Regions from separate parts of the Paenibacillus sp. W2I17 genome, predicted to be linked through region 1. Evidence: riboswitches for the same ligand, from Rfam matches in the RefSeq annotation. Region 1 holds a riboswitch; the other holds the start of a gene.
The links. Region 1 has a riboswitch for glycine ahead of gcvT (glycine cleavage system aminomethyltransferase GcvT). Riboswitches for the same ligand answer to the same signal wherever they lie in the genome.
Positions count from the first base shown of each region.

Region 1 (16,333 bases):
AATACAGCAAACAAATTCAAAGGTGCAGAATCCTTTGCAGAAGCTAACGGTAAAAAAGTAACTTTGAAATCCATTCTGGGTGTTCTTTCCCTGGGATTGGAACAAGGCGACACTATCAGCATCATCGTTGAAGGCGAAGGCGAAGCTGAAGCTCTTCAAGCTTTGACTGACGTTATGGTTAACGAAGGGTTGGGCGAAATTAATGCTTAATGTCTCCGGGATCGCGGCTTCGGCGGGTATTGCTATCGCCAAGGCGTTTATCTTGGAGCATCCTGATTACTCTGTAGAAAAACGCCAAATCAACGACGTTGACGCAGAGATCGCGAAACTCGACTCAGCTCTGGGTAAATCCCAGGCTGAGCTTGAGGCGATCAAAGAGCGTACTTTACAAGAGCTTGGCGAGAAAAAAGCTGAGATTTTTGCTTCGCATTTGCTCATTCTGAATGACCCGGAACTGATTGATCCGGTTAAAGCTAGAATTGCGGATGACATGATCAATGCAGAATTTGCTTTGAACGAAACGGCATCACAATTTATCTCCATGTTCGAGAACATGAAGAGTGCATACCTGCAGGAACGTGCAGCAGATATGCGTGACGTTACCAAACGTGTGCTAAATCACTTGCTTGGTATCGACTTCATGAGTCCAGCTGAGATCAATGAAGAAGTGATCGTGCTTGCGGAGGATCTAACACCTTCCGACACGGCTCAATTGAACCGCCAATTTGTTAAAGGTTTTGCAACTAACATTGGTGGACGTACTTCTCACTCGGCGATTATGGCTCGCTCTCTTGAAATTCCGGCTGTTGTTGGAACCAAGGACATCTTGGCTCAAGCGAAACAAGGCGATATGATTATTGTTGACGGTCTGGATGGTCACGTATTGGTTAACCCTACTGATGAAGTTATTGCTGAATACCGTGCCAAACAGGAACAGTATGATGCACAACGTGCAGAGTGGAGAAAACTTCGTGATGAGCCAACGGTAACGGTGGATAACGTTCATGTTGAACTTGCAGCCAACATCGGTACACCAAATGATGTAACGGGTGTTCTGGAAAATGGCGGCGAGGCTGTAGGCCTGTACCGTACCGAGTTCTTGTACATGGGCAGAGACAAGCTCCCTTCCGAAGACATTCAGTATAATGCTTACAAAGCGGTACTGGAAAAAATGGAAGGTAAACCTGTCGTTGTTCGTACACTCGACATCGGTGGAGACAAAGAGCTTCCATACCTGGACTTGCCAAAAGAAATGAATCCATTCCTCGGCTTCCGCGCAGTTCGTCTGTGTCTGGACCGTCTGGATATCTTCCGTACACAATTGCGTGCATTGCTGCGTGCAAGCGTACATGGAAACTTGCGTGTCATGTTCCCAATGATCGCAACACTCGGTGAATTCCGTGAAGCAAAAGCTGTCTTGCTCGAAGAGAAAGAGAAGCTGGTTGCTGAAGGTATTGCTGTTTCTGACAGCATTCAACTCGGAATCATGGTCGAAATTCCTTCGACTGCAGTTCTGGCGGATCAGTTTGCCAAAGAAGTGGATTTCTTCAGTATCGGAACGAACGATCTGATTCAATACACGATGGCTGCTGACCGTATGAACGAACGAGTGGCTTATCTGTACCAGCCTTACAACCCAGCCATTTTGCGTTTGGTTAAAATGGTTATCGATGCAGCGCATCGTGAAGGCAAATGGGTTGGCATGTGTGGTGAGATGGCAGGAGACGAAACAGCAATTCCATTGTTGCTTGGTCTTGGATTGGATGAGTTCAGCATGAGCGCAACCTCCATCCTGCCAGCTCGTAGTCAGATCACTAAGCTGTCCCGTGCGGATATGCAGGAACTGGCTGCTAAAGCTCTGGATATGCAAACGGCTGAACAAGTCGTTGAATTGGTTCAAAGCATTCAAGCGTAATTTTGCCGGGGTTTCCTCCGGATTTGAGGTTTTTTCTTTTTCCGATAATGAGCTGCATTGATGCAGCGATTTTGCCGGTATCCGCGAATCATTGTGGATATCGGCTTTTTTTGTTATAAATGTTGAGAAATACTCTAACAGGATGATGGCGAGCTGTAAGAGTGGCATCTTTAAAGGGGAAGGCAACACAAAAAGCTCTTGCTGATTGGAACATCAGCAAGAGCCTTCGTTATAACAATGATTTGATTAACTGCACGCGCAGTTCAGTACAGGTTTGCGGGCGGCGGTAGTCTCATCGAGTCGAGTAACCGGTGTGCCATAAGGTGCGTTCAGGACTAATTCTGGTGTCTCTTCCGCTTCTTTGGCAATCCGTATCATCGTATCAATGAACCCATCCAGCGTTTCTTTACTTTCGGTTTCTGTCGGCTCGATCATGATGCATTCTTCGACGTTGAGCGGGAAGTACACCGTTGGTGGATGATATCCAAAATCAAGCAATCGTTTGGCAACGTCAAGTGTACGCACACCATATTGCTTCAAACCCCGACCAGACATGACAAATTCATGTTTACATACGCCTGGATATGGAATCTCGTAGTAAGGGGCGAGACGGGCCATCATATAGTTGGCATTCAGTACCGCACATTCAGAGACACGGCGCAAACCTTCCGGTCCATAAGTGCGAATGTAGGCATAGGCACGTACCAAAATACCGAAGTTGCCGTAGTAGGCTTTCACCCGACCAATGGATTGATCTCCTTCACAATCGAATGCATACATACCGTCATCATTTTTAATTACCATTGGCTTAGGCAGGAACGGAATCAGGCGATTCTTCACACCAACTGGTCCGGCGCCAGGTCCACCACCGCCATGAGGTGTACTCATCGTTTTGTGCAGGTTCAGATGCACCACGTCAAAGCCCATATCACCCGGACGGGTAATGCCCATAATGGCATTCGAGTTGGCTCCATCGTAATACAACAAGCCACCAGCCTGGTGTACGATGGATGCAATCTCCTGAATGTCTTTCTCGAACAAACCAAGTGTATTCGGGTTTGTCAGCATCAATGCTGCCGTATCCGAACCAACAGCTGCACGGAGCGCGTCCAGATCGACCAGTCCATCTGCGCGGGATGGAATCGTCACAGTTTGAAATCCTGCAACGGTAGCACTTGCCGGGTTGGTCCCGTGAGAAGAATCGGGCACGATGACTTTGGTACGTTGTTCGCCACGAGCTTCGTGGTAGGCACGAATCATCATAAGTCCAGTCCATTCTCCATGGGCACCAGCGGCGGGTTGCAAGGTCACAGCGTCCATACCTGTCAGACCTGCAAGGTCGTTTTGCAACGTATATAACAGTTCAAGAGCACCTTGAATGCTGGATTCATGCTGGTACGGATGGATTTTGGCAAAACCGTTATAACGGGCAACATCCTCATTGATCTTCGGATTATATTTCATTGTACAAGAGCCCAGTGGGTAGAATCCGTTATCTACACCGAAGTTGCGACGGGATAGCGCAGTATAGTGTCGAATAACATCTACCTCGAACACTTCCGGCAGTGCCGCTGCTTCCGAACGGAGCATTTCCCGGGGAATCAACGTATCCGCAGCCTGACGAGGAACGTCACATTCTGGCAAGGAATAAGCGACACGTCCCGGGCTGCTGAGTTCAAAGATCAATGCTTGCTCCGGTGCAGGGGATAAGGTCTGTGCGTTGAATTTTTCTGTCACAGATTGAGCCGAAGTGGAGACAGAGGTACCTGTTTCCGATTGTCCTTGTACCGATGTTGTCGTTGTCGTCGTTGTCGTTTCCTGAGTCACAGCGATCCCTCCAATGCTCGTGCGAATTCGTCAATCTCTTCCTTACTGCGTCGTTCGGTAACAGCAATCAGCATATGTCCGGCAAGCTCCGGGTAATCACGTCCGAGTTCGTAACCACCAATAAAGCCCGCATCCAGCAATTTCAACTGAAGGGCATCCACGTCGGTTCCTTCAGGAAGCTTAATAACAAACTCATTAAATGTTGGTGCATTAAAAGTAAGGCTAACTCCAGGAATCGCAGTTAATGTATTGAGGGTGTAATGACTCTTTTGCAAATTCAGATCCGCGACATCGATCATGCCCTGTTTACCCATGATGGACATATACACAGATGCGCTGAGTGCAAGCAAAGCCTGGTTGGAACAGATATTGGATGTCGCCTTTTCGCGGCGGATGTGCTGTTCACGTGCTTGCAGTGTCAGTACAAAACCACGCTTGCCGTTGCGATCCGTTGTTTGGCCTACAATTCGGCCAGGAATTCGGCGCATATGAGGCTGGGATACGGCGAAATATCCGCATGTTGGGCCGCCGAGTGAAGCGGCGATGCCGAGGGGCTGCGCATCACCTACAACGATGTCGGCACCCAGCTTGCCTGGGGCTTCCAGCAGACCCAGCGATAGCGGGTTAGCACTTACAACGAGCAGGCCCTTGTGCGCATGCACGAGGTCAGCGGCTTGCTTCACATTTTCCACTGCACCAAAGAAGTTCGGGCTCTGGATCATGACAGCAGCGGTATCGTCCGATATGGCGGCTTGCAGGGCATCCCAATCAGTGACGCCATCCTTATAACCAATCTCGACAATCTCCAAACTCAATCCGTGCGCATACGCCTGCAATACCTGACGGGCTTCCGGATGAACGGTACGGGATACGATGAGCTGTTTGCGACGAGTTGCCGCTGCGGCCAGGTTTCCTGCTTCGGCAAAGGCAGTTGCACCGTCATACATACTGGCATTGGCCACAGCCATACCGGTTAATTCACAGATGTAGGATTGAAATTCGAAAATGGCCTGTAGTTCACCTTGGCTGATCTCAGGCTGATAAGGTGTGTAGGCAGTGTAGAACTCGGAACGGGATATGACATGATTGATGACGGAAGGAACATGATGATCATATATACCTGCGCCGAGGAAGCTGGCGTGTGTTTCGAAATTGGCGTTGGCGCCAGCTTGTTTGGACATATGACGTGTCAGCGCATATTCATCGAGTTTGGAGGATACGGGCAGCTCGCCCTGATAACGAATCTCCTGCGGAATGTCCTGAAACAGATCCTCCAGCGTATCCACACCGATGGTTGCGAGCATGGCGCTCTGATCTTGCTCAGTCATGGGAATGTAACGGTGCTTGCTCATGCTTGATCAGCTCCTTGAGTAGGTGTCTTCGACGTACGTGTCCGTTTATGAAAAGGGGTCTTCACGACCTCGGCTTTTAGTTTCTTGCCGCGGATCTCAATCTCAAGCGGGGTTCCCAGCGCAGCGTATTTGCTGTCGATGAGGGCAAGCCCCAGATTACGCTTCAATGTAGGTGATTGCGTGCCTGTTGTCACTTCACCAATCTGTACGCCTTCGGCGTAAATCGGATAGTGGGGGCGAGGAATACCACGCTCCAGCACTTCGATGCCGACCAGTTTGCGGGCGAGCCCGTCAGTTTTTTGCTGTAACAAGGCTTCGTGTCCGATAAAAGGTCCGGCGTTCAGCTTCACAAACATGCCAACGCCAGCCTCAAGCGGAGAGATGGTTGCCGACAGTTCCTGTCCATACAGGGGGAGCCTTGCTTCAAAGCGCAGTGTATCCCGGGCACCAAGTCCGGTTGGTACGAGTCCGTGACCTTCACCGGCTTTCATTAATCCATTCCAGACCACAGCAGCCTGGTCCGCAGGAACATATAGTTCAAAGCCATCTTCACCGGTATAACCGGTACGGGACAACAGTAATTTTACTCCGCATACTTCAGCATCCTGCACAAAACGAAACGGTTCAATCGAGCTTACATCCGTATCTGTAACTTTCCCGATAATGTCTACAGCCAGTGGACCTTGCAAGGCGAGCAGCGCCGTCTGCTCCGAATCGTTGGTCATGCTTACGCCAGGGATCAAGTGCTCTTGCAGCCACGCCCAATCCTTGTTGATGTTGGAGGCGTTAACAACGAGCATATAATGCTGATCTTCCAGCTTATACACAAGCAGATCATCCACCACACCGCCATCTGGATAACACATCAGGGTGTACTGGGCTTGACCGGGAACCAGCGTGGTCACATCATTGGTCGTCATTTGTTGCAAAAAAACTTCAGCCTGCTCACCCTGTACTGTGAATTCGCCCATATGGGATACATCAAACAGTCCCGCGCGCTCGCGTACGGCTTCATGTTCTTTCTGGATTCCGCTAAATTGTACCGGAAGCTCCCAGCCTCCAAAATCAATGCACCGTACGCCTTCGTATTGCTGATACAGTGGGAAGAGTGGTGTTCTAAGCAAATCGGACATCAAATCACCTCGTCATGGGCCGTCAGCCGGCCGGATATACAATCGTGGATCAATGAACCAGGGTATTTTTAAATTTTCAGCTAGATACTTTCATCACATAAGTATGGTAAGGCAGCTATGACAGCGCCGATCTGAATCCTGTTTTTCGTTTTTTGGGAAAAAGGAAAAGGACAGGCCAAAGAATCGGCATGCCAAGTAGCACGCTGTATTCTAAGGCTCTGTCCCTTGTACCTGAGAGTTACCCCGCTACGTTGTGCAGCAGGTTTCCCCTTGGGTGATCATAACGCCCGCACAGGGCGAATAGATGCTCTCCAGAGTTGCGTCCCGTAAAAGTCCTTTTGCCTGAGAGATTCACCCCCGCTTATCGGTGGTTTACTCCTTCGGCGTTACCTCATGTGCATCCCGAATCGGGTGTCACGGGTAATCTCTCCCTTTACATTCATCCGCGGGTATAACATAGTCCAATAAACACATTTACTCCTCTCATTAAAACGTGAATCCACTACTGATGTCAAGAACGATATCATAGATAATGATTAAAAACCGAATATTTAATATTATTTTAATAATATTGTTCGTGTATTTATAAAGAGTGCGCTTACTATTCTAATATTCACCAGTATATGAAGAAAGAGTGTAATCCGGTTACAGGATTTAGAGGTGTTCAGCAAATAAATTGTGAGGTATCTTGACATTTGATTCAAAAATATCATACGCTATGTTCTGGGAAAAAGGTTAAGGTCAAAGAACGCATGTACTCATTAATGAAAAGCGAGGCGGATATCGATGAGCGAATTGAAAAGTGATTTCCTGTACAGTGAAGAGCACGAATGGGTGCAAACCGTAGGGGAGGATACTGTACGTATTGGCATTACCGAGTTCGCGCAGCATCAGCTGGGTGACATTGTGTTTGTGGAATTGCCTGACCTTGAAACTAATGTAAAAGCAGAAGACAGCATTGGAACGATCGAATCGGTCAAAACGGTTTCGGACTTGTTTTCTCCAGTCACTGGTTCAATCATTGCGGTGAATGATTCGTTGCAGGACTCACCTGAACTGGTAAACAGCTCTCCTTACGAGGAAGGCTGGATGATCGAGATTCGTGTTGAGGGAGATCTGTCTGCAGCATTGTCCACATTGATGAATGCAGATGCGTATCGCAAACATACCGAAGAATAGAATCAATGAACTTGTACTTATTAACATATGATTTTATAGAAAAATGAGATGTGCTTCATGTTATTGCGACCTGTGTGAGCTTGATGCTTGCACAGGTTTTTTTGTGCTTTCCAAGGAACGTTGTGAATACTGATTCAGGCAGATTGTGATGCAAATTGTCTGATTAGACCAAGCTATAGGTTAGAAAATGATTTTGGAAATGATAAAAGTCATAGGCGAGAAAAGCCTTATGTACCAATGAGTTCAGCCATTATGCATAGATAAAAACGATTACATAACCTAATGTTGTCATCATTGTTCATGACGAAAGTACGCTTTCATTTCATTGAACAGGAGAGCATTCTCGCTTAGGATTACAGCAGGGGAGAAATGATACCCCTTTCATAATCATAATCACTTGATCCAAGGAGGATAATACAATGAGTAATTTGGACCAATCGTCCAATTCCAAAGGTGGGCTACGGGTTGGTGTTCAGCGTTTTGGCCGATTCCTGAGTGGTATGGTCATGCCGAATATGGGAGCGTTCATCGCCTGGGGATTAATTACGGCTCTGTTCATTCCAACAGGCTGGTTCCCTAACGAGACGCTTGCCCAGCTAGTCGATCCGATGATCAAATATTTGCTGCCACTGTTAATCGGTTACACCGGGGGTACGATGGTGCATGGCCAGCGTGGTGGTGTCGTGGGTGCCATTATGACCATTGGGGTCATCGTGGGTAGCGATATTCCGATGTTCCTCGGGGCCATGATCGCTGGACCTCTGGCAGCATGGATCATCAAAAAATTCGATAAATCGATCGAAGGTAAAATTAGAGCCGGATTTGAAATGCTGGTTAACAACTTCTCAGCCGGTATTATTGGCGGAATCTTGGGCATATTTGCGCTACTGGGCATTGGGCCTGCTGTAGAAGCCATTAGCAAAGTATTGTCTGCCGGGGTGCAAGGCTTAATGAATCTGGGCTTGCTGCCGCTGGTCAACCTGATTATCGAACCGGGTAAAGTATTGTTCCTAAACAATGCAATTAACCACGGTATTCTTACGCCTATTGCAACAGATCAAGCAAGAGAATTAGGGCAATCCGTATTATACATGCTTGAATCCAACCCGGGTCCGGGACTTGGTATCTTGCTTGCTTACTGCTTCTTCGGACGCGGAATGGCCAAATCTTCTGCACCAGGTGCCGTTATCATTCATTTCTTCGGGGGAATTCATGAGATCTACTTCCCTTACATTCTGATGAGACCGATTCTGATTCTTGCCGCAATTGCGGGTGGCGTCGCAGGTACATTAACATTTATGCTCACCGGAGCAGGACTTGTTTCAGCACCATCACCGGGTAGTATTATCGCGTATTTCCTCTTAACACCAAAAGGTGGATACCTGCCGATGCTCGCAGGGGTGCTTGTAGCAGCCGTCGTTTCTTTCCTTGTGGCAGCATTGTTGCTGAAAACGGGTAAACAAAAGGACGAAGATCTGGAGTCCGCATCCAGTCGCATGAAAGATATGAAGAGTCAAGGAACCGTGCCAAACGCTGGCATTACGGCTAACCAACGTGAAGCAGACAGAGCTGCGGATATGGCCTTTTCTACTGTGAAAACAGATGTGAAAAAGATCGTCTTCTCCTGTGATGCAGGTATGGGATCGAGTGCCATGGGCGCTTCCATTCTACGCAAGAAGATGAAGGCCGAGGGGATTGACGTTACGGTGACCAATACGGCCATCAGTGATATCCCGCCGGATGCAGATGTGGTGATCACACAACAAGTATTAACCGATCGTGCCCGCTCTGTGGCGCCGAATGCAGAACATATATCCATCGACAACTTCCTAAAAAGCCCGGAATATGATGCGCTCGTTGAACGTCTGAAGTAATTGCACGCATTCGTTTTCCCTGAGCCGGAGGCTGAGATATGAGTATTACCAAAAGACAACGCGAAATCGTGGAGTTTCTGTTGGAGCACCCACATGAAGTCACTGCCGGCGAAATCGCCGTTGAAGTAAAAGTCAGTACCCGAACGGTTCATCGCGAGCTTCAAATGATTGAACAATGGCTTGAACCTTTGGGGATGAGACTGGAAAAAAAATCAGGAACCGGTATTCGAATTGATTCCGGTTCGGATGATCTGACTGCATTGCGACAGCAACTGGAGGGTAAAGAATATGTAGAGTTTACGCCAGAAGAGCGTAAGCTCTTCATGCTTTGCATCCTGCTTGATGAGTCAGAGCCTGTGAAGTTGCTTGCTCTTGCTTCGGATCTGAAGGTGACTGTGTCCACGGTAACCACTGATCTGGACGATCTGGAGTTACGGATTCTTCAGGCTGGACTGAAGCTGGTCCGCAGGCGTGGATATGGTGTCAAAATTAACGGAAGTGAGACGTTTCATCGCACAGCCATTGCTGCACTTGCCCTCGAATTTCTGGATGAGTCTGATCTGTTCGGAAGACAGCCAGAACAAGGAGGCTCCATCGTAAACCAAAAACTGCTGGATATGATTGGACATGGTGATGTGCTAACGGTCGAAAATGCGTTATGGCAGCCGGATATCGAATGGCTGGAGAACATCCCGGAACGGCAATACATGAAGCTGCTGATTCAATTATCCGTAGCAGTTGTACGTATCCGTAAAGGCTTTGGCATTGGGCGTATATCTCCCCGGGAGAAGAAGGGAGATGAAATTGCAGAGCAGGGTGAGATAAAGGTTCCGCCTTATCTGGCTTCCCGCTTGTGCAGTGTTCTATCCACCCAGCTGGGGCTGACATTCTCCCAAGATGAGCAGGCTTATTTTCACAGACTATTAATTGAGACAGAACAACGGATTCACTCTTCACGGCTGTTGCCGATAGACGACTTGATTTTACTGGACAGGGTACATTCACTGATTGATCAGATGCAGGCTAGAACTCATTATGCCTTTCATGAGGATCGTTTGCTTCGTGAGGGTCTGATTGGTCATATGCAACCTGTAATGGAGCGAATTGAAGAACAGCAGATCATTCGTAATCCGTTGCTGCAGCAGATTCGAAAGGATTATGATTCACTCTTCGAAGATGTCAAAAAATCCGTGCATCAAGCTTGGCCGGGTGTGAAAGTTCCGGATGAGGAAATTGGTTTCTTGGTCATGCATTTTGGAGCTTCCATTGAGAGGTTGCGTGCATTGAAACGGGAAATCAGGGCGATCATTGTGTGTACAAGCGGAATCGGATCATCACGTATGCTTTCCAGTCGACTGACGAAGGAGATTCCCGAGATTCGGATCATGGACAGTGTGTCCTGGTATGAAGCTACGCGAATCCCTACAGATGAATATGACCTGGTGTTATCCACTGTCGATCTGCCGATGGATGAGCATCAATATTACAAAGTGAGCCCACTGCTCACGGCAGAAGAGAGTGAGCAGCTGCGTCATTTTATCAGGACAACAACGTTACAACGACAGCATCACAAGCCGCAGGAAACAGAGGTTCAGACGACAAGTCGTTACTCGAACCCTGACGGAATGGAAGCTATTCTGGTTGAAATCGTCCGGATTATCGGGAAGTTTCAGGTGTACTCGCTGGATAACCAGGATATTGGTTTCTATAAAACCGTATATGCGATGTGCAACGTCCTCCATGAATCTGGTGTGTTGAAGGAACCGGAGGAGATTGCGAAACGGTTGGAGGCACGTGAAGCAGTGGGGAGTCAAAAGATTCCCGGCACAAGACTTGCGCTGTTCCATACACGCAGTGAGGGCATCTACAGGCCGTCTATCAGCCTATTTCAGCTCACTGAGCCACTCCTTCGTACGCCGGATGATCCGGCAGGAGTTACCCATATCCTCTTGATGCTCGGTCCCAGAGAATTATCCAAGGAAAGCCTGGAGGTTCTCAGTGAGATTAGCGCACTGTTATTGCAGGAAGAAATGATTGCATTGCTGGAGAAGGGAATCAGGGATGAACTCATTCATTACCTTTCCCAGGAACTGGTTGGATTTTACCGCAGTAAAACCGAAATTGGAGGTCAAAAATGATGAGTATGTTAACAACAGATAAAGTCATCTTGAATGCGACGGCTCAGGACAAATATGAAGCGATTCGTATGGCAGGACAGATTCTGAAGGATGCAGGACATATTACTGCTGATTACATTGAGAAGATGATTGAACGCGAAGAGATTGTCTCGACCTATGTAGGGAACGGACTTGCGATCCCGCACGGTACGAAGGAATCCAAATCTTTCATTTTATCCACAGGTATCTCTGTCATTCAGTATCCACAGGGTGTTGATTTTGGCGAAGAAAAAGCCTATATGGTGATTGGTATCGCGGCTCAAGGCGGGGAGCATATGGAGATCTTGACTAGCATCGCGGTGATCTGTGCTGAAGATGAGAATATGGAGGCCCTGCGACTGGCGAAAACAGCCGAAGAAGTTATTGCTATTCTGGAAAGTGAAATGGAGCTATGAAGGCCCTACACTTTGGCGCAGGTAACATTGGACGCGGGTTCATTGGATTGATTCTCTCCCGTGCAGGGTATGAGGTGATTTTCTCCGACGTGAATCAGGACTTGGTAACGGCTCTCCAGCAACGGGGACAGTACACGGTGGAACTGGCTAACGAGAGCAAGGATCAGGAGACCGTCACGGGTGTAAACGCAATCGATGGGACTCAGTTAGAAACGGTTGCCCAAACTGTGGTGGAAGCAGATATGATTACAACCGCAGTGGGTGTAGGAGTACTAAAGCATATTGCACCAGGCATTGCGAAAGGACTTGAGAAGAGACTGAATTCAGGTCCTGCTCAAAACCCTCTCCACATTATTGCTTGTGAGAACGCCATTGGAGCCAGTACGCAATTGAAAGAACATGTATATGCTCTGCTCAATGAAGACGTACGTTCCCTTGCGGATCAGTACATTTATTTCCCCGATTCAGCAGTAGACCGGATTGTGCCTATTCAGCATCATGAAGATCCTCTGCATGTACAGGTAGAGCCTTTTTACGAGTGGGTGGTGGATCGCTCCCAGATGGCTCCTGCATTCAAACCAGTTGAGGGCATTGTATATGTCGATGATCTGGAGCCGTATATTGAACGGAAGCTGTTCACTGTAAATACAGGGCATTGTGTTGCAGCGTATATCGGTAATGTGCATGGGTATGACACGATTCAGAAGGCTATTGCCGACGAAAAGGTAAAATCCATTGTATACGGCGCTTTGCAGGAAACCGGAGCTGTTCTGGTGAAACGTTTTGGATTTAATCCTGACGAGCATGAGCAGTATATTGTCAAAATATTGGGACGGTTCGTCAACCCGTATCTCACCGATGAGGTCACTCGTGTTGGTCGTTCCCCGCTGCGCAAGCTGTCTCCGAATGATCGTCTGGTTCGTCCGGCTCTTCAGGCCTATACGGATGGAACTGAAACGACCTATCTGGCTATGGGCATGGCAGCTGCCTGCAAATTCGATGTCTCCGATGATCCGGAAGCAGTCGAACTGCAGGACATGATCCGCCAGAAGGGGGTTTCGGCTGCACTGCATCATTATACGTCCATGGATGAGCATCATCCGGTGCTTCAACAGGCTGTTGCTCAGTATAACCAAATGTAAGAGCAGTGGTAGCGAAGCTAACAGTCTAGATAATGCATAATAGAAGAAGAGCCATACAGTTGTTAACTGTGTGGCTCTTCTTTTGGTTGGAGTTTATCGGCATAGTCATCCAAACAGCGTTGACATATACACGATTTTCGGCGCTGCTCTGGCGGAATGCGGTCAAATACACCCTCGGGGAAAGTAGCCCGGTTACACCAGCATTCCGAATGAGGATGTCCTGCGGCATAGGAACAGCGATTAGCTTCCCCGCATAAAGGGCAGACAAGAACATCGATATGGATGCGCTCTTGATCGTCTTGTTCTACAGACATTCGGTTCTTCCCTCCCTGTGAAATAGCTGTGAGTTGAAGACGAACACACTGATCTAGTATAACAGAACTGTGCTGGTGATTATGGAATTCACTGTGCTTAAATGTACATATGAATTCCATTTCACTATATCTGTTTTTTTCACTTGGCTATTCTTCAGGCGGTAATTCGATCTGTAGACCTTCCACATGCTTGCGTCCCATTAGTTTACGCTTCTTGCGGTTTTCTTTTGTCTCAAATACGATGTCCAGATCGTAGTCGTCACCCGGATAAAGTTCATCAGCAGATATATGCAGGGTCAGGCGTTTTTTATGGATTTTGACCTTGCGCCCTCTCAGCATGACTCCGATATTTCCCCGGCTATCCTCCACATCACAGACGATGCCCGATTGATTGAGATAGGCCGCATACACCCGATCCCCTTTGCGAAAAGGTTTGGCAGGGGCAGGAGAATCTGACGCTCTGGTTGTTGTCTTTTTGTGCAAACTGGCGGTATTCTTTGATTGGTTAGACGTATTCCGCTTGGACAACTCTGCTGGGTCGCTTGCTTCTGTAACGGGACGATCAGGCTTTAGGACCGGAGTTTCCAAAGGAGGCGATGTGAACACGAATGTACGATCTCTCGAGTTACTTTGATCCGATAGGGACTTGGAACGCTCAATAATTCGCTGTGGCATGCCCAGCTTCAATGCGATGGAATAAGCATAGCTCTCACCAGCTTCCCCGATACGCAATCGATAAAGTGGCTGGAGTGAGATCGTATCAAATTCCATACGGGCATTTTCAAATCCTGGGGTGGCAGCTGCAAAATGTTTGATTTCACCAAAATGCGTGGTCGCCACAACGGTTGCTCCGCGGCTGTGAAGTTCCTCCAGCATGGCGATAGAAAGTCCAACACCTTCACCGGGATCTGTGCCGGAGGCCATCTCATCAATGAGCACCAGAGTCGAAGTATTGGCCTGTTCCAGTATGCCGATCATATTGCGAATGTGTGCAGAGAATGTACTGAGTGCTTGTTCCATACTCTGTCCGTCACCAATATCGACCGCTACCTCGTTATAAACAGCCATCTCGCCACCTTCCTCCACCGGAATAAGCAAACCGGATTGCATCATCAGGGTGAGCAAACCTAGCGTTTTGAGTGCGACCGTTTTACCACCGGTATTCGGGCCGGTAATAATGAGCGACGAGTACGTTTTGCCGATGGCAAAATCAAGTGGAACCATGGAAGAACCCATGAAGGGATGACGTGCACGTTGAAGGCTGATGTGGCCCTGTGTATTGACTTGAACGGTACGTCCGTCCATGGTGGCCGCATATTTTGCTTTGGCAAACAGGAAGTCCAGCACGCCTACCGTTTCGGTATTCAGAGCAATTTCACGGCTGTACGATTCGGCCAGGGAGGTTAAATCACCGAGAATTCTCATCTCCTCTCGGGACTCCTCCGCTTGCAGAGCGGCCAATTCCATCTGCAGACTTACTAACTCAACAGGTTCAATATATACGGTTTGCCCGCTCCCGGATTCATCCAGCACACTGCCTTTCACCTGTTTGCGGAACTCTTTCTTAATGGGCAGAACCGTTCTTCCTCCGCGTTGACTGATGACATGTTCCTGCATAATGGAGCGATGTTTGCTTACCAGAGAATCAAGCTTTCGTTTCATGCGCTCCTCATTTACGGTCATTTTTTTACGAATTCGAATCAGTTCCTTGCTTGCCTGATCCTGAATGCGTCCACTATGGATGCAACGCTCGATCTCACTCAGCAAAGGTTCGATCATAATCATGGATGCTGCATAACGACTGACGGTGGGAGCGGCCCCAGATTTACCCTCCATGTATTTCATAAGTTGGGCACAGCTCCGAAGGAACTGTGCGAGATGACTGAAGTCACGTTCACTGAATAGATAACCTGTACCGAGCAGATCCATAATCGTTTCCATTCCATCCAGTGAAGGGAGGGGGATACTGGCGCCAAAACGAATCAATGCAGCCGCTTCTGCAGTTTCCTCCAGGCGAATCTGAATCAGGTGAGCGTCAACCATTGGTTTCAGTTCTCTGGCATAACGCTTGCCCAGATAAGAAAGGGCGCAGTCTGCAACGTTTTTTTGAATTTGTGGATAGCCCAAACTGTGTAATGTGTTTTCATTCATGCGTAATCTCTCCTTGGATTTCAAATGGAATTTCAGTTAAAGCGGTAAAACGTATTCCTGAAAACGCAAAAAGGGCGGAGAATGAACAAACGTCATTCTCCGCCCTAAACGTATGGGAAAGCAGAGTCCACTACAGGTCTATATTAAAAAATCCGCGCTGAACACAGCGCGGAAATAGACCCGGACAACTACAATCCCGGAGGCGATTTATGATATCCGCTGTTCTTAACTAAGTACAGGGATCTGGCGCATCATGAAATACACGTATGCCATAAGGGCACAAGCGCAATGAAAGGCCAAACTCCTGAATATGAAACTTGGTTAGTTAAGAACATTCACCGACATTAAAAATCTCTCCTTTGATTGAGGAATATGCAACCAATATAAACTGGAAATTGGTTTGAAGTCAACCTTTAGAATAAATGAGTGGACTTGAATAAGAATGGGTTTTAAAATAACAATAGTAAAATAATCCAATGAAAGCGATTTTATGAGAAGGAGGATGCTCTTCTTGCCTAAATATTTATTGCGTTTGCTTTGCTTTACCCTGATCCTCGGAGCCCTTCCGGTTATTGTTATTGGTTCCGTATCGTATACGATTGCTTCGCGTGACATTGAACAGAAAGTGCGTGAAAGTAATCTTCAGATATTGCATCAGACCCAAATGCGGGTAGAGCAAGTACTACGCAGTCTGCAATTGTCATCCATCCAGTATGTGAATTCGCCTTTGGTATTACAAGCGATGAAGAAACCACTGGACAGCAGCGAGTTTCAGGAGATTCGTGATCTGACTTCCGGTTTTAACAACTTGCAAGCGGTTACGAACATTGACCAAGCCTATCTGGTTAATCTGGATGAAGATTGGGTGGTTTCG
Region 1 covers NZ_JAUSXM010000001.1:6,190,517-6,206,849, forward strand. The annotation lists gene QF041_RS27700 (HPr family phosphocarrier protein) at 1-210, shown strand, start outside; gene ptsP (phosphoenolpyruvate--protein phosphotransferase) at 203-1,915, shown strand; gene gcvPB (aminomethyl-transferring glycine dehydrogenase subunit GcvPB) at 2,162-3,652, opposite strand; gene gcvPA (aminomethyl-transferring glycine dehydrogenase subunit GcvPA) at 3,739-5,094, opposite strand; gene gcvT (glycine cleavage system aminomethyltransferase GcvT) at 5,091-6,227, opposite strand; glycine riboswitch at 6,444-6,544, opposite strand; glycine riboswitch at 6,548-6,670, opposite strand; gene gcvH (glycine cleavage system protein GcvH) at 7,014-7,406, shown strand; gene QF041_RS27730 (PTS mannitol transporter subunit IIBC) at 7,826-9,280, shown strand; gene QF041_RS27735 (BglG family transcription antiterminator) at 9,319-11,418, shown strand; gene QF041_RS27740 (PTS mannitol transporter subunit IIA) at 11,418-11,852, shown strand; gene QF041_RS27745 (mannitol-1-phosphate 5-dehydrogenase) at 11,849-12,994, shown strand; gene QF041_RS27750 (cysteine-rich CWC family protein) at 13,057-13,308, opposite strand; gene QF041_RS27755 (endonuclease MutS2) at 13,456-15,459, opposite strand; gene QF041_RS27760 (AraC family transcriptional regulator) at 15,971-16,333, shown strand, end outside.

Region 2 (16,333 bases), 2.1 Mb from region 1:
GAGCAACACAACGTTTGCGTCGGTGTTCCTGCAATCATCGGTGGCAATGGTATTCAAGAGATTATCGAATTGAATCTGGATGCAACGGAACGTGAGAAATTCAACAGCTCCTGTGAAATCCTATCTGGTAATATCAATCGTCTGACACTGGTATAAGCCATTTGTATACTACTCCACTTTGTATGCTTAGGCTCAACTTCAAAAGCCTGCCAACGCAAACATGCCAATAACACTCCATGCGAGGAGTCTTATTGGCATGTTTGCGTTTATTATTTTCACAATCGAGTAGTTGTTCAATTTGGTGCAAGTTGAGGTTCGTCCCTTGGCCCCCATTGCTGTAACACCCGCTTCAACTCACTCAGCATAACCGGTTTGCTAATAAAATCACGCATACCAATCTCCAGACAAGCTTCCTTATCTTCACGTTTGGCATTGCCTGTAACTGCGATGATTGGAGGTATACGATCCTGTGGAATTAGGCGGTGTAACAGGTCTGTCGCCTTCAGTCCATCCATCACAGGCATATGAATATCCATCAGGACAATATCATAAGCATTCTGAGAGATGGCATCAATTGCTTCCACGCCATTAGTACACACATCTGCCTGGTATCCGAGCTTCTCCAGATATTCTCGCAAAATCTTCCGGTTTACCGGATGATCTTCCGCCACCAGAATACGCATGGCGACCTTATCACTCTGACGTGTACGATCATGATGGAACTGACTTGCTGTCTGTTCTGCTGAAGCATCTACACTCGCCGCAGGAACAGCAAACCGGAAGGTTGAGCCCTCCCCTTCTATACTCTCGACACTGATACTGCCTCCCATGATCTCCACGAGTCGCTTGGAGATGACCAGTCCCAGTCCGGTACCACCATACTTCCGGTTAATCACCGGGTGTAGTTGAGAGAAGGACTGAAACAACTGATCCAGCTTGTCAGCCGGGATGCCAATTCCCGTGTCTTGCACCGCAAAATCAAGAACGCTGTCTTCAGGCTTTCTGCCCTTGATAATATCCACGTTAACATCAATGCTTCCCTGATCTGTGAACTTGAGCGCATTGCCAACCAAGTTCACCAGAATCTGCCGGATACGTATAGCGTCACCGACCATGAACTCAGGGATGCTTGGATTGAGGCGATATCTGATCTCCAGATGTTTCTCATCTGCACGCGGTTTAAACAGTTCGGCAACCTGTTCCAGCATCTTGCGTAATGCAAATGGTTCATAAGCCAGTGCCATTTTCCCGGATTCCAGCTTACTGAAGTCCAAAATATCATTAAGGATGTTCAGTAAAGCATCGCCGCTGTCTCGAATAATCTCGGCATATTCACGCTGTTCTTCCGATAAATCGGTACCGATCAGCAATTCTGTCATCCCCACGATCCCGTTCATCGGTGTCCGGATCTCATGGCTAACCATAGACAGAAATTCTGACTTGGCCTGAGCTGCCAGCTCAGCTGTCTCTTTGGCACGTACAATTTCACGTTCGCCAGTCACATCATTGAACACAACCACGGCGCCCTGAATCTGTCCCTGTTCAATAATCGGCGTCACCTGATACTGCACCAGAAAGCTGCTGCCATCTTTACGCCAGAATACATCTTCCTTGATTGAACGTCTCTGTCCATCCAACACAGTCATGTGGATCGGGCACTCTTCTTGTGGCAAATGACTTCCGTCTGCACGGGTGTGATGGATGATGGGATGTGAGTTTTTGCCAATGAATTCTTTCGCCTCATAACCGAACATCGAAACTGCTGCAGGATTCATAAACATGGTGATTCCATCCGCATCCAAACCATATATTCCTTCCGTAACCGTGTTGAGGATCAGCTCATGTTGCTTGCTAAGCTCCTGAATCCGTTCCGTATATTCCTTGCGCTCGGTAATATCGGATACGATCCCATAGACGCCTACCATTTCCTTATCCACAATAATGGGCACATTCGTAACAGATACTTCAATCTTCCGACCACTTGAATTGACGATTCGGGTCTCATAATATTGCGGTTCGCCTTGCTTCACCATTTCAAAATAACGTTTGCCGTATTGCACTTCGCATTTATCCAGATTGGATAAAAAAGATTGGCCAATAAGCTTATTGCGAGGGATATCCAACATTTGCACCAGTTTGCTGTTTACTGCACTGTATTTACCTTCCAGATTCAATGAATACACAGCTGCCGGGTTATGTTCGAACAACGATCTGTATCGCTGACGGCTTTCCCGAAGACGTCTGTCCGCATCCTTATGCTGGGTAATATCCCTGCTGATGCTTACAATCTGGACACTCTTGCCACGCTCTCCAGCCACAGGTTTCGCCAATGTCTCCATCCAGATATAATGTCCCTTCTTGTGCAACACACGCATCTTGCAGCCATTGCCGATCTTGGAAAGATCCATAGGGTCCGGATAATCTCCCGGATAACAATAATCCTTGAAGGACTTTCCTATGACTTCCTCCGGCTTATAACCCAGTAAGGTGTACACGGAAGGGGAAACGTATAACAACTCGCCATCCGTAGCACAAGTTGTAATCAGATCTTGTGCATGGTCAGCCAGCACCTGATATTTCTCCTGTGCTTCCTTAAGCTCACGTTGCACTTCCAGGATATTGGTAACATCTTTGGCAATGCCATAGATTCCTACGACTTCTTTTCCCTCCGTTATAGGCACATACGTGATCTCTGCCTGTTTCAGGGAACCATCTTTATGATAAAAAGTAATGGGATTACTGACTGAACGTCCAGCCAGTACCTCTTTAATGTATTGTTTGCGTGAATTTTCACTGTCCGGAGGACAGATCTCATTCTGATTCATACGAATCAAGTCATCCAGTGTATACCCCGATATCCGCTCTACCGAGGGATTAGCATCAATATAGTTTCCATGGATGTCCATCACATAAATGGCATCCGGATGGTTAAAAAACAGTGATTGGTAAGAACTTCCCTCAGAAATAATGCGCTTCAGGGTTTCCGTTTTATTGATATCCAAGGCTTACCCCTCTTTTCTCAGCCAATATCTTCATCTAACAACAGGGATTAATTATCCCTTACAAAAATGGGCCTACCCTCGAATAACCATGTAAGCCTGCCTAGAAACAGCTTTTTTTATTTTACCAGATTCTCGTCTCATTTTGCTTACAATCTATGATTCAATTCACATGATGTGTGAGGTAATACTTGGAATTTTAATATTACTTAGGAGGCGTCTTCAAGGAAAGACAAGTTATACAAGAATAAATGTAAACCTATAACAAGCTTGGAGTTCAATTCCAAGTCAGCTAATTCTGGCGAATGGGTAAACGATTTTCTAAAGAACTCAGGACATCTTATTTGGCGTCCATGCGCCCTTTGTAAATGTTAAAGAACATCAGACACGTTAATCCCCATAATCTCCTGTCATATACGCTGCAAACGGTTGTTTCATTGGATGTCCCGCCTGAAGCAAAGCTTCTCAAAGAAAGAGAGATCATCCGCTCTTGCGATGCCTTGATATAAAATTAACGATACAATTTGTATCAAAAAGGCTATAATCGTTAAAAAACGTTTTTTGACTACGGAGAGGACGGATGAATCATGCTGCCCAACAGAGTTAAAATTGCTTACGGTAAACTAAGAGGCTTGGCCATCTTTGGTAAAATTCAGCCCTCTATGGGCCTGCTGCCACGAATCAGGGGTAAGGTTTATCTGAATAGATTGGGTGATTTGCAGGTAGGAAAACGGCTTAACATTATAGGCAAACCTTGGGGAACCCAGTTAACGGTGGTCAAAGGTGCGCGATTAACGATTGGCGATGACGTCATGATTAATGCAGGAGTCGGGATTGCCGCTAACGTTGAAGTGACCATCGGCAATAACGTCATGATTGGTCCTCGAACAAGCATATTCGACAGTGCCTATCACCGGATTGACTCTCTGGATGACGGGAGCCAGACTGCCAAGCGGATTGTGATTCAGGATAATGCCTGGATTGGTACAGGCGCGCTTATTTTGCCCGGAGTGACCATTGGCAGAAATGCAGTTGTGGCAGCAGGAAGCACGGTGACCAAAGATGTACCCGAAAATACACTTGTAGCCGGGGCACCAGCCAAAATCATCCGGGAGTTGACCATTCATGATGGGTGGGTCAGACATTAGAAAAAATCCTCCTGAAGCATACATACAATAGAGCTTGCATGTTTTGCTTAAAGAGGATTTGGATCTACGATAACCAAGTGTGTAAGGGATTATTCAGATTTCTTTTTTTGCAAAATACATCATGCCGATTCCAATGAAAATAACAGCACTGCCTCCAACAACCGCCAGCATCGTCATCAGTGGCACGTTGTAGGCTCCGAAACCCGCGCCGTCCACGGGTGTCATCAGAATCATCGGTTGTGCCCATGGATAATACGGCCCATATGTCGCCGAGTTTACAATGAGAATATTCGGTATGGTCAATGCAAAATTCAGTGCGAGCGGTGCGGCAAAGCTGCTCCACACCAATGAAACGAACATCTGCAGGGCAGCCAAGGGTACACAGGCCAGCAACCCAAGCAGCAGTTTGCCTACCAAGAATCCCCAAGGTACTGGCATCGTAATGCCGTGAATCATGCCTGCCAGCAGAATGGACATCAGCAATAATACTTGTGTACCCGCCAGAAGCATGAGTACAATCGTCAGTTTACCTGCATATACGCCTGAACGCGTGAGCGGTAAAACCAGCATCTGCTTCCACCCTCCACCTGCATGTTCAAAACGGCAGACAAAAGACGTAAACACGCCAGTCAGCATCGGTAACAATAACAATCCGTGCAGGAAAACCATCGTGGTCATCAATACCTGCCAATTTCCCGATGGAGTGGACAACAGTCCGATGAGCAGCGCAATGAGTGGACTCAGCAGAATCAGGAGCCATATGGGCGATTTGCTCATTTTCAATCGTTCAGCGGACAAGATTCGGAAGTACGTTGTTGCAAAGCTCATATCAGGCCACATCCTTCCGGCTAAAATGCACCATACCCAGCAACAGGATTAATAACCCTAGACCTGCCCCCATGCCTGCATACAGGTATGGATTAGGCCCATTCCAGGCCATCTGTGCCCATGCGAGCGGAAAGCTCGGTGAGATACTGAGCGAGAACATACCCGTTATCGCGAGAACGATGCCCAGGGTGACGGGAAGCGCCTGATTCTTGTTAACCATCGTGAGCCACAACTCCAGTGACAACACCGGAAGTGCACCAGCCAAAGGCAATAGACCCAGCTTGATCGCATGTGTCCAAGGTATTTCGCTGGCATGGAATCCGAGGATCAGACCCAGACCTACAATTCCTGCGGTTAACAGCAGGCAGGAGATCACCAGCAGCACACAAGCAAGCAGGAACTTGGCTAAATACACGGCTGGTCTGGGAATGGGCATCGCAAGCAACTGTTTCCACGATCCTTGTTCATGCTCAACATTAGCGATCATGGAGCTGAGAATGGTTGCCCCCAACATCAGAGACAAAGGCACAAAGACAACCACATTGCCGAGCAATCCGCCCCACAGGTTATCTGCATACTGCTCTTTCAGATAGTCCAGCCGTAAGCCAAAATTAAGTGCCTGCATCGCTGTCAATCCAAGAGGGGCTAGAAAAACAAGAAACCAGATCCCTTTCCCCCGAATCTTGAGCCAGTCTGACGATAATGCACGCCCGGTCATATGGAAGCCCCCTCGCCAATGACCCGCATGAACAGATCTTCCAGCGACTGACGCTGTTCCTCTACACGATACACATCATGATCCTGCTCAATTAATCGGCGCACAAGCAGTGCCACTGAACTGTTATCCATATAAGGGAACGTTAATGCAGAACCTTGTTGCTGACCAAATTGTCCCTGTTCTCTCGCCAGCTTCATAGCCTCTTCCGGCTCGGAAACCGTTAACCGGATAGAGCTACCCGTCTGACTATGCAGACTTGCGATGGTATCCTGAAGCACCATCTTGCCTTCACGGATAATACCAACGCGACTTGCCATCTGTTCGACTTCACTCAGCAAGTGGCTGGAAACCAGAACGGTAATGCCATGTTCCAGAGGCATGCGTTTGATCAGTTCCCGAATCTCCTGAATACCGGCAGGATCAAGCCCATTCGTTGGTTCGTCCAGAATCAGCAGCTCCGGTTCACCCAGCAAAGCGCTGGCAATACCCAGACGTTGCTTCATCCCAAGGGAATAGCCCTTCACCGAACGTTTGGCATCCTTGGTCAGATCTACAATGGACAGCACTTCAGCAATTCTTGATTTTGGTACATTGATGATGCGGCGCAAAGTTTCCAGATTTTCTACTGCGTTCAGATGTCCGTAATAGGACGGGTATTCGACCAAGGAACCCACACGGCGCAAAATATCCATGCGATCCTTGCGGATATCCTTGTCGAAGATACGTATCACGCCTTTGGTTGGTTTAATCAAGCCGAGAAGCATGCGAATCGTTGTTGTTTTGCCGGCGCCGTTGGGACCGAGGAAGCCGTAAATATCTCCCTTTTTAATATGCAGATCAAGTTCACGGACCGCTGCACGGTCCCGGTATGTTTTCCATAAATTCGCCGTTTGAATAATATTTTCACTCACTGTATGATCACCTCGGAACTATCGTAACCTTCCAAGGTTAAAGCTAAAGTAGTCTCCAGTTTAAGTTTAGTTTAAAAAAGCTATTTCAGCGGTTTGTTGTTTCCCTGTTTCCCCTTACCACTGTAGATATATGTCTGGACACCCGTATCGGAACTGTCTACCCGCTTGCGAAGACCCATCTCACGAATCAACAGGTCTACAATGGATAAGCCTAGACCTGTGCCTTTTGTGTCGGAATTCGGTTGCATTCCCGGACCCCGATCCTGAATAACGATGGCCGTCTCACCCTGAATCTCCTGAGTTGATATACCAATATATTTCCCGCTGGCGGCATGGCGGATCACGTTTTGGAACAAATTATCAAGAATACGGCGCATGCCCTGTTCATCCATATGCCAGATCAGCGGTTCCTCTGGCAGGTCAATATCAATCTCAAATTGCTCTTTCTCCCAGACCGGGTACCAGGCGGCCGCCGTTTCCCTGACGATCCGCAGTATATCTTTCTCTTCCAGCTTCAGTGTATATTTCCCACTTGTGAGCAAATTGTAGGATAACATGTTGTCAATGAGCCCACCGAGGTCCTCCATCTTTGCTTCCATGCGATGTAATGAACGGTCACCTTGCTCGCTCAACTCTTCCTTGTGCAAAGCATGCATATGTCCACGAATCACCGTTAGCGGGGTACGCAGATCGTGGGAAAGCCCTGCAATGAGACGTTTGCGCAATTGTTCTTCCTCGCGTTCACGGTGGCGGCTGTCGGACAGTTGATGCACCATCTGATTGAAGGATTCTTCCAGTTGACCAATCTCGTCTGACCGGCGGATATCTACCGGAAGCGGGAGGCCTTCCTTGCCTGTGGTCATCATGGCCGTCTGCAAACGAATAAGTCGTTTGCGAATGCGTGCAAAGAAGAGAAACGACATAATGATGAAGATCAGAAAGATGAGGGTCATTACGATACCAAGATACAAAAGTTCCATCGGCCAGTTACTCTGATTCATTTGCAGAAGTGACCGCGGCACTTCAATGATCATGAATCCCTGTCCTTTGTCCTGCTCATCTCCGCCAATATATGCAACTACGGTCAGTGGATCACGATAGGAGGCTTCTTTCATGAATTGCACGGTATTGTTCGCATTCCATAAGGATGGAATATGAGTCTCTGTCGTTTGCCCGGAATCCAGTGACCATCTCAATGTCGTGTCTGTTCTGCCATCCGGCGACGTGGATTTCAGAAGCGTTACATCTTCACCACCGAGAATAAAGAGGGTCTCACCGCTCACATTCACACGATACATGGAAGATTTGGGATATGAGTCATGTAATTGCTCCAACCGGGCCTTAATCTCTTCATCCGAAGCACCATCCAGGTTCTTCGATTCACGTGACCAGATATTACTGATCCTAGTAACATCACCGTAAGGTGCTGCTCGGTCTGTGTTCGTATTATTCACTACGACAATATATATAACGGATATGATTGGAAGGACAACAGGCACAAACAATATTGCCGCCAGGATCAGGAGGATGTATCTGGACATCAAGGAGCGCCCAAAGCGAAGCTTGCGCCGCCTGGATTGCTTTTGATCCATGCTTCGTTCTCCCTTCCGTTCTCCCTTCATGATCTTCCGTTCTCTGAACCACCGGATCATGGCTTCTTCACACGATATCCCACACCACGGACCGTCTGAATAACTACAGGATTGGCCGGATCAAGCTCCAGCTTTTCGCGTAGATGTCGAATATGTACCATTAAAGTCTTGTCCCCATCCAGATAAGGCTCGTTCCAGACGGCTTCATAGATCTGCTCTTTCGTGCGAATCATGCCCATATGTCGTAGCAGGTAGGCGAAGATGTGGAACTGTTTTCCCGATAAAATAATCTCATCTCCCGTCTCCTCATTAACGATCCGGTTGTCCTTCTCATAGATGGAGAGATGATCCAGCTTCAGGGCAGCATCCGTGGATACCGCTGTTCCTGCCTTACGCAGTTGTACTTCAATCCGGGCAGCCAGTTCATCGGGGTGAAATGGTTTGGTCACATAGTCATCGGCAAAATCAAGACCGTGCAACTTATCGTCAATGGACGTTCTGGCCGAGAGCATGACAATAGGCACCGCGGGATGTTCTTTTTTCAGTCGCTGGCCCACCGTAAATCCATCCAGCCCGGGCAGCATGACATCCAGAATAATGAGTGAGCAACCGATAGCAGCCTCCGCTGCACCTTCACCACTGCCGAGCCATACCACCTCATAACCGCGCTCCTCCAGATCGGCTCTGACCCAAGTCGCAATTTCCGTATCATCTTCAATATATAACAGTTTGGTTTTCATCCGAATATTCGTTTCCTTTCTGTCCCCATTGGGTTAATGATATATCTGAGCATAATAATGATAAAAGCTGCCTATAACATATGGATTCATGTCTTATTGAAACAATGTTAAAGTCCTTTACGTTACCACACATTCTAATTATAGCGTATTCATTAACGTGGGGAATGTCATATTAATCAAGTCTACCAAGTACATACTATATCCACACCTGACGGGAGGAAATTCATCATGCTGCTGGAAGCCATCTATCATCAACCGAAACGTAACTGGGCCTATGCCTATGACCAAGATACAATCCATCTGCGCCTGCGTGCCAAAAAGAATGATCTGACCGAGGTACATGCCCTGACCGGGGATAAATATGCGTGGGATGCAACCAAAGCTCTGGTTCCCTTAACGAAGTTCACCTCTGACTCCATGTTCGATTACTACGAGGGTGAGGTGAAACCTCCCTACCACCGACTGAAATACTCTTTTCTGCTCAAAAACGGAGACGAACAGATCTGGATGACCGAGACGGACTTCCAGGAAGAAGAACCGGACGATCCGGGTCGTATGTTCCAGTTCCCTTATATTCATGCCGGAGCTGTATTCACACCCCCTGCATGGGTTAAGGATGCGGTGTTCTATCAGATTTTCCCTGAACGATTCGCCAACGGCAACCCGGATATTAGTCCGGAAAAGGTAGAGCCGTGGGGCGGCGAGCCAACACCTTTCAATTTCTTCGGCGGTGACCTTCAGGGCGTGATCGACCATCTGGATTACATCAGCGATCTTGGCATTAATGCGATCTACTTCACACCCATCTTCGAAGCCACCACCAATCACAAATACGATACCGAAGACTACCTGCGGGTAGACCGGCACTTTGGTGACGCAGATACCGTGAAACGACTGGTCGAGCTGTGCCATGCACGCGGAATTCGCGTACTTCTGGATGCTGTGTTCAACCATTCCGGGAAGACATTTGCGCCGTTTGTGGATGTGCAAAAGAACGGAGAACAATCCAAATACAAGGACTGGTTTCATGTACATGAATACCCGCTGGACGTGAAGGATGGCATTCCTACGTATGAGACCTTCGGATTCGAAGCGCACATGCCAAAGCTGAATACGGAGAATGCCGAGGTTAAGGCCTATCTGCTGGAGGTTGCTGAGTACTGGATCAAGGAAGTGGGTGCGGACGGATGGCGGCTGGATGTGGCAGACGAAGTGGACGATGCATTCTGGCGTGATTTCCGCCGTGTAGTCAAAGCGGCTAATCCGGATGCCTACATTCTGGGGGAAGTATGGAACGAGTCTTCTTCCTGGCTGCAAGGCGACCAGTTCGATGCGTCTATGAACTATCCGTTTACCGATGCCGTGAATGCTTTCTTTGTGAAAAATACAATGCACGCCGAACAGTTCGCAAACTCCATCGGGCGACAGTTATCCCGTTATCCGCTTCAGGCTAGCGAAGTGGCGTTTAACTTGCTGGACAGCCACGACACCCCGCGACTGCTCACGCTGTGTGAAGGCGACCAGCGCAAGATGAAGCTGGCTGCGTTATTCCAGTTCAGTTACATGGGAGCGCCATGCATCTATTACGGAGACGAGATTGGCATGGATGGCGAACATGATCCGGGCTGCCGTAAATGCATGGAATGGGATGAAGCGAAGCAGGACCGAGAGCTGTTCGACTTTTATCAGAAACTGATCTCCCTGCGTCATGCTCATCCTGCCCTGCGTGCAGAAGGCACCGTTCGTTTCCTGCAGGCTCGTCCCGATGGCAGCCAACTGGTATTTGAGCGACAAAATGAGGAGGAACGCATTTTGGTTCTGTTCAATCGATCAGAAGAGACGGCTATTGTCGAGCTGGAGGCTGGGGACGAGGAATGGACCGAGTTATTTGGCGGAAACCATCGTACCGCCCAGGAAGATGGCGTACTCGCCATTGAACTGCCCGCGTATGGATATGCCGTATTGAGTACGGCTGTGAGTCAGGACTAGAGTTATAATACACATCATACATCTGAGCCACATCTAAATAGCCTATCTTCGCTTCATCTGGCAGCATAAAACAAGCGTCCTGCAGAACCCTGATTCGGGTTCACGGACGCTTGTTTTGTATTTTTGTATTCGCCGTTATACATAATAATGTCACTATTTATATATCGGTGGTCCCGGTTCAGCTTAAACCTGAGTATCCTTGTCCATTTGAGCATTGTCCGCCCCACTTGTAGTTGTGTCAGAATCCGCTGGCTTTGACTCCTGCTCAGGCTCGGCACGCTTTGCCTTTGGTTTAGCCAACTTCTGCATCATTTTGCGGCCGGTTGGTGTCTGGGCCAGTCCGCCCTGGGCTGTCTCCCGATGGCGGCTCGGCATCGCACTGCCTACTTCCAGCATGACGTCGATGACTTCATCTGACGGAATAGCACTACGCACTCCGGCCAGGGCCATGTCAGCCGCAGCCAGCGCCGTAACTGCACCCAGTCCATTACGGACGATGCACGGGATTTCAACAAGGCCTGCGACCGGATCGCAGATAAGGCCCAGTGTATTTTTTAACGCCAAGCCTACGGCATGAACGACCTGTTCCGGTGTACCTCCACGCAGTTCAACCATGGCACCCGCAGCCATGCCGATTGCAGAACCCACTTCCGCCTGACAGCCACCCTCGGCACCGGAGATAAATGAATTGTTGGCAATAACATAACCAATCGCTCCCGCACAGAACAACCCGTTCACCAAATGTTCGTCCGTCCAGCCAAATCGCTCCTGTGAGCTAATAAACACACCGGGGATGATGCCGCAGGAACCGGCTGTTGGTGTTGCCACGATCCGACCCATGGAGGCATTCACTTCAGATACACACAGGGCATACGCCATGGCAAGTGCGGAAGCATCTCCTGAACAAGTCTCACCCTTGCGGATGTACTCGGCCATTTTTTTGCCGTCTCCACCCGTTAACCCACTGCGTGATGTTGTATCTTCCGTTAACCCTTTGCGTACCGCTTCCTTCATCACTTGATAATATTCAGACATCTGCTTCACAACATCTGCTTCTGGTGTATTGGTCTCCTGAACCTGCTCCTCGATCATCAGCTGTGCAATTGTTTTGGATTCCGCTGTACAGATCGTATTCAGTTCGTGCAAATGTTTAAACCGCATCCGAACCAACTCCTCTCTTCAAATCGATAACACGAATGTCCAGCACATGGTCGAGCTCCTTTAGACGCTTGAGCATATCGGGATTAGGCACACCATCCATTTCCATCGCGGTAAGCGCTTCGCCATCACGGGCTTTCCGGTCCACCTGCATATACCCGATGTTAACCCCGGATGAACTGATCGTGGACGTTACCGAGGCGAGCACCCCCGCTTTGTCCGCATGTCGCAGAACAAGTGTCGGAAACTCACCACTAATCTGAACACGAAAATCATTCATCGCATGCACCGATACGCTTCCACCACCAATGGATGCACCGATTAAGGAGCAGGCACGTTCTCCATGCCACAACTCAATTTTGACCGTATTTGGATGAGGAGCAGGCAGGCCACTTGTATAAAACTCAACCTCCATGCCCGCTTCCTCTGCGTATTGCTCTGCATCCGGGATACGCGGATCGTCTGTGACATAATCCAGCAGACCGCCAATCAGTGCCAGATCTGTTCCGTGCCCCTGATACGTATCAGCGAATGAACCGTATAACGTCAGCCGGGCACGATCTGGCGTACATCCTAGCCACTGTCGAGCGATTCTTCCCAGCCTTGCTGCTCCAGCTGTATGTGAACTTGAAGGCCCCGTCATGGACGGACCAATTATTGAGAAAACATCTTTAAATCGCACCTTGTAACCCTCCAATTAAATTCGTCATTTCCATCCAGATTCCATGCCGTAATGTTCCTTTTTTGCTGAATGATGACATCAAAAAAGGACAGAAGAAGGCCTCAGGCCCTCTCTCTGTCCTCGATACCTGAGAGTTTCACAATCAGCAGTGTCTCACGACAAGGTGCATTGTCTGCAATTACAGACAAGGTCACCGGACTGACTGATCATATACCCCTTGGGTGGCGCAGTTCGCGCACTCTCCAGAGTTGCGTCCAACGATGGTACATTTACCTGAGAGATTAACCACTGCGCCGGGTGCGCAGCGGCTTGCTCCTTCGGTGCCTGAACACTAGCCATTTTGCTTGGCTAACCCAGGTCTCTCCCGCTCGTTATCATCCGCTTATATTCACTTCCTCGTTCAACTCACATCGAACGTGTGTCTTCTGTTCAATTGGATCATATCTGGTACATATACTTACAGATTAATATGCTACACATTATATGTCAATAAAAGTGACGTATAATTACCATCTTTATCAACTCATTAGGAATGATTAGGCAGCTTCAATTCATTTATCCAAGCTTGAAGCTTCTCTTTCGTCCATCCTTCGTTTTCACCCATAATGGAGTAACGCAAGCCATTCTCACTCCATGATATGTTCCGAATGCTCTTCATATATGAACCCTCGGTGTTACGAACCTTAATCTTGGCTTCATCCGGCATTAGTGTATCGTCCACATTTTCTTCCGGCATCTTGAATACCGTCAGGCTGACTTCTACCTTGTCGTTACTTACGTAATACAAGGTTACTTCATCTCTGCTCAGCTCACCGCGCGATGTAGACATTTCGATCCGTGATAGTTCGAATTCTCCACTCATGTCCTGTAGGAACGGCTGTTCCAACGCTTTTTCCGCTTCCTCTAGGGTCACTTCGGAATTCTGCATCATATCGTTCAAGTCCTTCACATCGACCTCCTTAGGGATGTCAATTACGAAAGTATCCTTTGTGAATTCAGGGTCATACTGAATCGGATCATAGACCATTTCTGATTTTCCATCCCCATACGCGCTGTTTACTTTGACAATCATCCACGTTTTGGGATCTACCCAATACTCTGAAGATATGGAGAATGCGCCTTCTTCTTTTGGTGTCAATTCAATATGAATGACGTCCTGTCCATGAAGTTTCTCCTGTCCCATCATATTCACATCATGCGTAGTACGTAACCGCTCTAGTTGATCGAGCAATATTTGCTTCTGGGTTTGATTAGGTTGTTGTGACACGGATGATGCATCCATGGAATATGCTGCCCCTGTTTCTTTTTCATATATGATGATCTTCTTTCCATCATTAACTGCGTAACTGACATTGCCATTCTCTGATGTTTCCGTGCGCTTTCGTCCGGTTTCACCATCTACCCATTCCTTAATTTGCAACGTGTTAGTCAGCTTGTCATCTGCCCATATCTTCATCACACCTTCCGCATAATACGAGGCGGGTTCTGTTTCTGCTGAGACAACCTTCTCAATCATCTCATCTCCTGACATAGCCAGCATATCCTTCTCCGCGCAACCTCCAAGCAGGGCGCCTGCCAACACAGCAGTACCCAGCATCATCCATCCTTTTTTCATCATCTTATCCACCCTCTCTGCGTTTACATTCTCCATGTTCAGGCAATCGGCATGCTGCCAGCGTTCCATATCCTTCGTATGACCACATGCGCATATCCCCTCCGTGCTTTATCGCAACCCGTTTGGCTATACTCAATCCCAATCCCGAACCACCTGCATACGTCTTCTCCTCCTGATTCTGGTGTTGAACATAGGGTTCGAAGATACGAATGAGCTGTTCTTCAGGAATAGCAGGACCTTCGTTTTGTACTATGATCAATGTTGCTCCCGCCCTGTAGTTATCCAATTCAGCTCTAAGCGAAGGAATAATCCATTCAGGAAGCTCCCAATCTGAAGCAATAACCCCTAGTCCCATTACACCGTTCGTCCTTGTGTGGCGTAGTGCATTATTTATCAGATTATCTGTCAGGCGCATCAGTTGTTCGGGATGAACTCGGTACAGTTGATCTGTGCGGACATCCATCTTCACGTCAATCTGATCACGCTCGGCAAGTCCCTCATAGCTCCCAAGCAGCATATCAAAAAACTCTTCACCTTCCACCTTAACCATGGCCATCTCCGATTCACTGGAACCCAGCGCCGTATACATCTCAAGTTCACTAATCATCTGTTTCATCCGCTCCACATTTCCGAGCAGCACATCCTGATATTCCTGCCTTTCAAGGCGTTTCAGTTGACGATCACCGTTAAGTACTTCCGTATAGGCACTAATGGACATCAACGGTGTTTTCAGATCATGGGATAACGAGGCGATCATGAGCTCTTTTTCTTTTTGCTCCCTCTCCACATCGGCCTGAGTATGTCTGATCTTGTCTTGCATTGCATCAAACTGTTGGAGCAAGATGCCCATTTCATCATGACGAACAGGTACCACATCCGTAGCAGCCTCTCCCCGTGCAAAAGCATCCATTCGTTCTATGAGATATTTCATCGGCCGAAAGAGCTTTCGAGATAGCAACCACAGCACTGTTCCGTATAACAGGATAAAGAAAGTAGCAGTGAGACCCATGACCCAGGTTGTCCGCAAGGATATGCCTTCCAGCCAATCTCCACGCAGCATGACGATTTCGTAAATGCCAACCAACTCACCTTTTTCCCATACGGGTTTCTTCAACGAGAATGTACGATGACGAATCTGTAATTTGTACAAATTACGATACAGCTCCCGCCCCCCCAACGGTGTAAGCTCCAGAAGACCATGTACTCCCCCCTGATGTGTACACCCGAATCCCTGTTGGTAAATACAGATCAAAGTTCACCCGACCATTCTCCAATTCGGAGAGTGCAGCGAAAGCATCAGGCGAGTGCAGCTGGTACAGTCCCGGGTCAGATAAAGCCAGTTCAATAGGAGCTAATTGTCCGGACAACTCTACATATTCCGTTACGGCACGCTGATCATTGTAATAGTTATACAGGGAGTACAGCGCCCACCCAGCAGCGACAGGCAGCAGCATTACAATGAGGAAGGCAAGCATTAACCAGTACTTCAACTTCATTCCTCAGGCTCCCCCACGAACCGATAGCCACTACCCCACACCGTCTGAATCCAGCGTGGATGATGGGGCTCGTCACCAAGCTTGGCCCGAAGGCTCTTCACATGAACTGTGACTGTACTCGAGTTCCCCGCCTCTGGCTGACTCCAGACATGTTCATACAGTTCCGCCTTGGTAAACACCCGGCCAGGATGAGAAGCAAGCAGTATGAGCAAAGCCCATTCCTTGTTGGTTAGTGCCACATGTTCTCCATGAAGCTGTGCGCGCTGATTCAAATAATCAATCGATAACCCATCGTTATACTGTCTATCTGTCGAATCCGGCTCTACGCCCTGATATCTGCGGTACCTATTCAGATGAGATTTAATGCGAGCTGTAAGTTCCGTTAGACTGAAGGGCTTCGTAATATAATCGTCAGCTCCCAGCCCAAGCCCCCTGACTTTGCTCTCTTCCTCAATTC
Region 2 covers NZ_JAUSXM010000001.1:4,071,411-4,087,743, forward strand. The annotation lists gene QF041_RS18150 (L-lactate dehydrogenase) at 1-156, shown strand, start outside; gene QF041_RS18155 (PAS domain-containing hybrid sensor histidine kinase/response regulator) at 294-3,002, opposite strand; gene QF041_RS18160 (acyltransferase) at 3,587-4,147, shown strand; gene QF041_RS18165 (ABC transporter permease) at 4,241-4,975, opposite strand; gene QF041_RS18170 (ABC transporter permease) at 4,977-5,693, opposite strand; gene QF041_RS18175 (ABC transporter ATP-binding protein) at 5,690-6,604, opposite strand; gene QF041_RS18180 (HAMP domain-containing sensor histidine kinase) at 6,685-8,196, opposite strand; gene QF041_RS18185 (response regulator transcription factor) at 8,253-8,936, opposite strand; gene QF041_RS18190 (alpha-glycosidase) at 9,165-10,925, shown strand; gene sdaAA (L-serine ammonia-lyase, iron-sulfur-dependent, subunit alpha) at 11,109-12,086, opposite strand; gene sdaAB (L-serine ammonia-lyase, iron-sulfur-dependent subunit beta) at 12,076-12,765, opposite strand; glycine riboswitch at 12,878-13,013, opposite strand; glycine riboswitch at 13,018-13,142, opposite strand; gene QF041_RS18205 (LolA family protein) at 13,292-14,383, opposite strand; gene QF041_RS18210 (sensor histidine kinase) at 14,385-15,530, opposite strand; gene QF041_RS18215 (hypothetical protein) at 15,532-15,876, opposite strand; gene QF041_RS18220 (response regulator transcription factor) at 15,873-16,333, opposite strand, start outside.
Region 2: it holds a riboswitch for glycine, as region 1 does, so the genes downstream of both, sdaAB (L-serine ammonia-lyase, iron-sulfur-dependent subunit beta) here and gcvT (glycine cleavage system aminomethyltransferase GcvT) in region 1, are expected to answer to the same signal.